One region of the Aggregatibacter valvarum genome, then DNA from elsewhere that is predicted to be linked to it. Evidence: riboswitches for the same ligand, from Rfam matches in the RefSeq annotation. Region 1 holds a riboswitch; the other holds the start of a gene.
What was found. Region 1 has a riboswitch for thiamine pyrophosphate ahead of thiD (bifunctional hydroxymethylpyrimidine kinase/phosphomethylpyrimidine kinase). Riboswitches for the same ligand answer to the same signal wherever they lie in the genome.
Positions count from the first base shown of each region.

Region 2: linked by a shared signal. The riboswitch ahead of AC30SF_RS08590 (ABC transporter substrate-binding protein) and the one ahead of thiD (bifunctional hydroxymethylpyrimidine kinase/phosphomethylpyrimidine kinase) in region 1 are both predicted to bind thiamine pyrophosphate.

Region 1 is NZ_OZ413141.1:380,189-383,596, forward strand. Features, by position in the region: gene thiB (thiamine ABC transporter substrate binding subunit) at 1-939, opposite strand, end outside; gene thiD (bifunctional hydroxymethylpyrimidine kinase/phosphomethylpyrimidine kinase) at 961-1,770, opposite strand; TPP riboswitch at 1,898-1,985, opposite strand; tRNA gene AC30SF_RS01760 (tRNA-Gln) at 2,103-2,177, opposite strand; tRNA gene AC30SF_RS01765 (tRNA-Gln) at 2,216-2,290, opposite strand; tRNA gene AC30SF_RS01770 (tRNA-Leu) at 2,319-2,403, opposite strand; tRNA gene AC30SF_RS01775 (tRNA-Met) at 2,409-2,485, opposite strand; gene uspA (universal stress protein UspA) at 2,798-3,223, shown strand.
Region 2 is NZ_OZ413141.1:1,811,796-1,815,203, reverse strand. Features, by position in the region: gene nudF (ADP-ribose diphosphatase) at 1-617, opposite strand, end outside; gene AC30SF_RS08590 (ABC transporter substrate-binding protein) at 803-1,858, opposite strand; TPP riboswitch at 1,942-2,044, opposite strand; tRNA gene AC30SF_RS08585 (tRNA-Met) at 2,305-2,381, shown strand; gene AC30SF_RS08580 (AMP-dependent synthetase/ligase) at 2,499-3,408, opposite strand, start outside.

The sequences.
Region 1 (3,408 bases):
TGTATTCAAGAAAGACTGTTTCAACACATTTTCTTTTAGGGCATCAAAGTGTGGTTCAACCGGCGCTTGGATCACCGGGAACATCACATTTGCCGTGACAATCGGCTTTTGTGCTTCCGGTGTTACCAAAAAATCCATGAAGTGATCTGCGCATTGATTTTTATGCTCTGCGATTCGTGCCGCCAATTCCACTTGCATCACATTGCCTTCAGCAAATGTGGTTGCCGCATAATTGTCTTTATTTTCAAATAATTGGTGATATAGCGGCGAAGTGGTATAACTTAATACGACATCCGCTTCCCCTTTCAGGAATGCGCCGTAAGTGTCAGACCAGCCCTTGCCCACAGTGACTGTGTGTTTAGCAAGTTGCTGCCAGGCTTGTGCCACTTGGTCTTCAGGATAAACCGTATTCATCCACACTAATAAACCACGTCCCACGCTGCTGGTGCGCGGATCTTGATAGATCACACGTAAATCTTCACGCTCAACCAATTCTTTTAGGCTTTTCGGTGGATTTTTCACTTTATTTTTATCGTATATAAAGGCATACGTGCCAAAATCGTAAGGCAAGAACGTGTTATCCGTCCATTGATTTGGCAAAGAAAGTTGGCTTAAGTCGATGCTATTTGAATCAAATAATTGGCTTTTTTTCGCTTCATCCAACACAAAATTATCCAAGCCTAACACGATATCCGCTTTGGTTTTATGGCCTTCTAAACGCACGCGGTTAAACAACGTACCGCCACTTTCAAACGGGATATAATTCACTTTACAAAGCGGAAATTGCTGTTCAAATGCCTGCTTCACTTTCGGACCGGCACCCCAATCAGACGTAAAAGAATCGTAAGTATAAATATTCACGGTTTCTTCGTAATGATTCGCCAATGCCATGCCGGCGTATAAAGAAAGTGCGGTCAAAATTAACGTTGTTTTTTTCATGTGTCTGTTCCTCAGTCTAAATTACAGTTTATTTTGATAAGCCCAATGATTAGTCGGCCCATGTCCATGACCGATATTTAACGGATGGCTAATTGCCGCCGTAATGTAGTCTTTTGCGGTTTTAATCGCCTGTTCCACGGAAACGCCTTTGGCAAGCTCCGCCGTCATACAAGCGGAGAACGTGCAACCCGTACCATGGGTTTGCGCTGTCGCATAACGTGGGCTTTCTAAAGTAAATTGTGCGCTAGGAGTAAACACCCAATCGCGACACACCGCACTTTGCGAATGCGCGCTGTGTCCGCCTTTAATCACCACGGTTTTCACACCACGTTCCTGCAAAATTTGCGCCGCGTGTTGCGCCGTTTGATCGTCAATGACCTCTACGCCTGTCAGTGCCTTGGCTTCCGGCAAGTTCGGCGTAATCACATCCGCCAACGGCAATAAAAATGTATTCAAAGAATCGACCGCACTTTGTTGCAACAATGGCGCACCGCCTTTTGCGATCATGACAGGATCTAACACCAACATGCCGAAGTGATACTGCTTTAATGCCTCAGCGACACATTCGATAATCTCTGCTGTGCCTAACATACCGATTTTAAAGGCGCTAATCGTGAAATCATCAGCAATCGCTTTCATCTGGCTCTGAATGGTTTGAAGGGGGATGGTGTGAATATCAAAGACACCTAAGGTGTTTTGCGCCGTGACGGCCGTAATCACCGAGGTGCCAAACACACCACGCATTTGAAAGGTTTTTAAATCAGCCTGAATTCCGGCACCACCGCCGCTATCTGAGCCGGCAATGGTCAACGCCTGCGCGACTTTACTCATAACGTCCTCCGCCATTTACCGGCACAGAACGACAAAACGCATATTGCATCATTGTTCCTTTTTTAATGAAAAAAGATAATCAGCAATAATGACGAATGAAGAAGATGTGGAGAAAAAGAAAGGCAGTGTGATTTTCTCGTTAGTTTCCTACGTCAGTATTAACTGTATCAGGTTCACGGGTATGATCTCAGCACAAAGCACCCCGACTAATAACGAGATTCAGTCTATCTATTTTGCAGTGAGAGGGCAAGGGATTTATCAAGAGCACATCAATGACAGCTTGTTGAAAACTAAGTGTATATGGGGAAAAAAGAAAAAAGTGAAAGTGTGTATGGCTGGGGTACTAGGATTCGAACCTAGGGATGCCGAGATCAAAACCCGGTGCCTTACCGCTTGGCGATACCCCAATAGAATATTAATAAGAAATGAGAGCTTGAAAATAGTATGGCTGGGGTACTAGGATTCGAACCTAGGGATGCCGAGATCAAAACCCGGTGCCTTACCGCTTGGCGATACCCCAACAACTACGTTGATATCAATGAAATAAATGGTGCGGGACGAGGGACTTGAACCCACACACCTCGCGGCGCCGGAACCTAAATCCGGTGCGTCTACCAATTTCGCCAGTCCCGCAATAATGGTGGCTATGACGGGATTCGAACCTGTGACCCCAACATTATGAGTGTTGTGCTCTAACCAACTGAGCTACATAGCCATTCATTTGCATTATCTCATTGACTTTGCGCGGCGTATTATGCGGATATTGCTTTTGCTCGTCAACTCTTTTTTTATGAAAAAAACTATTTTTGGCGCATTCGAATAGAGATTAAGCAAATCGTATTAGTTTTGTTCATTGCAGGTAGATAACTGACCTTATTTAAGAGGAGATTCAAAGCGGTAAGGTTGTTTTTAGTTAATTAAAAATCAATGTTTTTCTCAAAATGTGATCTGACGCATATTTTTTCCTATATGGCGGTGCTATTATGTGAATGACAAAAAATAACCCTGATCAGATAAGGAGTCGATTATGTACAAACATGTATTAGTTGCAGTAGATCTTTCAGAAGAAAGTCCGGTTCTTTTGAAAAAAGCAGTGGGTGTTGCACGGCGGCATGATGCGAAATTATCCATCATCCATGTAGATGTAAACTTTTCGGATCTTTATACAGGTTTGATCGATGTCAATATGGTCTCCATGCAGGATCGAATTTCCAGCGAAACTCAACAAACATTGTTGCAATTAGCTGAACAAGCAGGGTATCCGGTGAGTGAGAAATTAAGTGGAAGTGGTGATTTAGGGCAAGTTCTATCAGATGCGATTGAACAATATGATGTGGATTTGCTTGTGACCGGGCATCACCAAGATTTTTGGAGTAAGTTGATGTCTTCAACTCGCCAAGTGATGAATTCCATTAAGATTGATATGCTTGTTGTTCCTCTTCGTGAAGAATAATTGTTAAAGCTCACCTGTTATTAAAGGCAGAAAAAAAGAACCGCACTTCACGAAGTTAGAGCGTAAGTGCGGTTTTGTTTTCTTCATTTTTAAGAAAAGCGAAATGGTTTCGTAAAAAGTTTTTCTATAAATGTAAAAAATATGCAAGAATAGGAAGTTACGCAGTAATTTGTAAATAATTAAGT
Region 2 (3,408 bases), 1.4 Mb from region 1:
CATTGCGTTTTCAGTTGAGGATAATTTAACGCTAACCATTGAAGCCCCATAACGGCAATGCCATTATCAATTTTGCCTTCACAAACCCATTGATAGGCGGTTTCTCGACTAACGACATGAACCCGAATATCTTCATTTTCTTCCGCTAAACCATGCAAACCGCCAACTTGGGTGCTATCTACTTTGCCGACAAATAAATGAATACGTTCTAATACGCCACCCGGACTATCCCAAACGCTTAAGCAGTGTTGTAGATGAGTGATTTTTGCACCGGCTTCTTCTTCGCTTTCTCTTAATGCGACGGATTCCGGCGTTTCGCCTTCTTCTACCATGCCGGCAATCAATTCAAGTAACCATGGCGATGGTTTTAGTGTCGGATCGTAGGCACCGATACGCACTTGTTCTACCAAAACGACATTATCCAATACCGGATCGTAGGCAATAACGGCAGAAGCCGCGCCTTTGATTAACAATTCGCGCGTAACCACACCACTCCAGCCACCGGCAAAAAGTTTATGTTTAAATTTCACTTTATTTAGTTTAAAAAAACCGCGATAAACTGTTTCATCCTCTAAAATCTCAATATCTTGTTGAGTAAATTGTTGAAACGGATACATCTTTCTCTCCCTAAATGTTCGCCGGCGGTTAGGATACTTTCATTCTTCCTAAAAAAAAATGGAATTTTGGCTAAAATTTTCGGATCTTTGAAGTTGGTCACAAAACTGGGGAGGCGGAGAGCAACGAAAAAACCATGGTATGGCGTAATGAGCACGTTGCTCTCCCAACGTAAGAATGGGTGAAATTATTTTCCTTCTTGCGTGATTTTAACCCAACGTTCAATGAGGCGTTTGCTTTCTGCATCGGCACCAAAGCGGATGAAGTCAATATCCAATAACTTCAGTTTTGTTGGATCGCTGGCTTTCGGGGACGCCTTAGCATGAATGTTCGTTGGAATTTGATAAGAATCGGATTCGCGCCATGGAATTTCTTGTGCTTCCGCATCGAGGACGAAATCCACGAAGTGTTTGGCATTTTCGAGATTACGTGCACCCTTGATAATGCTGACCGCACCCAGTGTGTAACCCACGCCTTCACAAGGTAAAATGCCTTTTACCGGTGCGCCTTTGTCTTTTTCACGCACATAGCTATGCATAAAGGAAACGTCCACACTCACTTCTCCGGTGGATAAATTACCGGTGGCTAAACCGCTCTTGGAATATTGCGCCACGTTTGCATTGAGTTTTTTCAAATAATCAAAGGCTTTTTCTTCACCCCAAAGTTGTACTAATGTTGTTAGAAAAGAATAGCCTGTGCCGGACACGCGGGGATCGGCATATTGAATTTGATTTTTGAATTCGGGCTTAAGTAAATCGGCGAAGCATTTCGGTTCCGGAATATTGAGCTGTTTTAATTTTTCCGTATTCACACCGATAGCGACTTCCATTAAATAGATAATTGACGTGTAATCGCCTCGTTCATCCATTAATTTTTTGAACTGTGGCATGATATCTTTTTGTAATGGGGAGCGATAAACTGCCAGCAAACCTTGATCAGCGGCTTGTAGGTGCGGTTCAAAGGTGCCGCCAAACCATACATCGGCCTGTGGATTGTCTTTTTCTGCCTTGATTTTACCCAGTACGGTGCCGGTGCTGTTGCGTACAAATTGGGTGTCAACATGATATTTTTCGGCAAAGCGTTTTGTGACTTTTTCACAGGTGACATTTTGCACGCTGCAATACACGGTGAGTTTGCCTTCCGCTTGGGCGTTTTGCGTATAAAACAGCATTGGAAGCAAGCAAAGTGCGGTGGTTTTTAAGGTCGTTTTTAAAAGGGAATCATTTTTAGCAAGCATGGTCATTGATCTAATCCTTGATGAGATTGAAAAATAAAACCAGCTAACAACTCAACGGGGGAAATCGGCTGAAAGACGCCATAGAAGCAGAGTGAAGTGCATTAGTTTCCTACGTCAGTGCTAACTGTATCAGGTTCACGGGTATTTCTCAGCTTCGTTATTTAAACGAACGAAGCACCCCGACTAACGTGCACTACTATAAAATGTTACTTCGTGTTTGTAAATGTTTTGTTATGTTTCATCTTATTGTTTTTTCTGAATTTCCTTTTCTTTTGCTGGAGGCAGCCTATGTCTTAACAGACTGTCTCAACAGACTGAGATTAGACCGAGATTAAAAACGATAAATTCACAGAGACAATGTGTGAATTCTGTACAATTTCAAGTCAGACGCGATTATTTTTAAATTTAAACTTGCAATTTATTTTGAAATGAGTAGAATAGCCCACCTCAATCGCGGGGTGGAGCAGCTTGGTAGCTCGTCGGGCTCATAACCCGAAGGTCGTCGGTTCAAATCCGGCCCCCGCAACCATTTTTCATGATGTAACTTCTTTTTAAGACCTGTTTTGATGTTTTTCAAAACAGGTTTTTTCTTTTCTTTATTGCGGCTGGCGTGAGTGAATAATCTTCTTACTCACGCCACGCGTTATTAACTATACATCGCCTCAATCTGTGTTTGATAGCGTTGCAGAATGACTTTTCGGCGTAGTTTTAAGGTAGGGGTAATTTCTTCCAGCTGCGTACTGAATGCCTGAGGCAACAGGGTGAAACGTTTGATTTGTTCCCATCCGGCAAGCTCTTTTTGTAACTCGTTGATTCGCTGTTCTAACATTTGCAAAATCTCGGAATTTTTGAGCAATTCCAAACGATCTTGATATTTGATGTTGACCTGTTTGGCGTATTCCTCAAGGGCGGCATAGCAAGGTACGATAAGGGCGGATACGTATTTTTTCGCATCAGCAATGACCGCGATTTGTTCAATGAATTTGTCTTTGCCGATTTTGCTTTCCAACACTTGCGGTGCAATGTATTTGCCATTGGAGGTTTTCATTAATTCTTTAATGCGGTCGGTGATGTATAAATTGCCCTCGGCGTCGAATTCGCCGGCATCACCGGTTTTTAAAAAACCGTCTGCAGTGAAAGCATCGGCGGTTTCTTGTGGTTTTTTGTAATACCCTTTCATCACCATGCCACCGCGTACGAGAATCTCGTTATTTTCACCAATTCTGACTTCTGCGCCCGGCATTAAGCGACCGATGGAATTGGCGTTAAAGTGAAAATCATCCCAACAGGAGACGGTTGCGGTGGTTTCTGTCATGCCATAACCCAGTTTAATATTTAAACCGATACTATGGAAAAATAAACCGATAGTCGGTTCTAATTTGGCACCGCCACAAGGCATCATGCGAATGCGTCCGCCAAGTAGCGCACGTAATTTGCCAAGTACCAGCTTGTTGGCGAGGGCATATTGTTGTTTTAACAAAAAGCCGATTTTTTGTCCTTTGGCAAGGGCATCAAAATGTTGACGTCCGATGGCCATCGCCCAATGGAAAATCCAT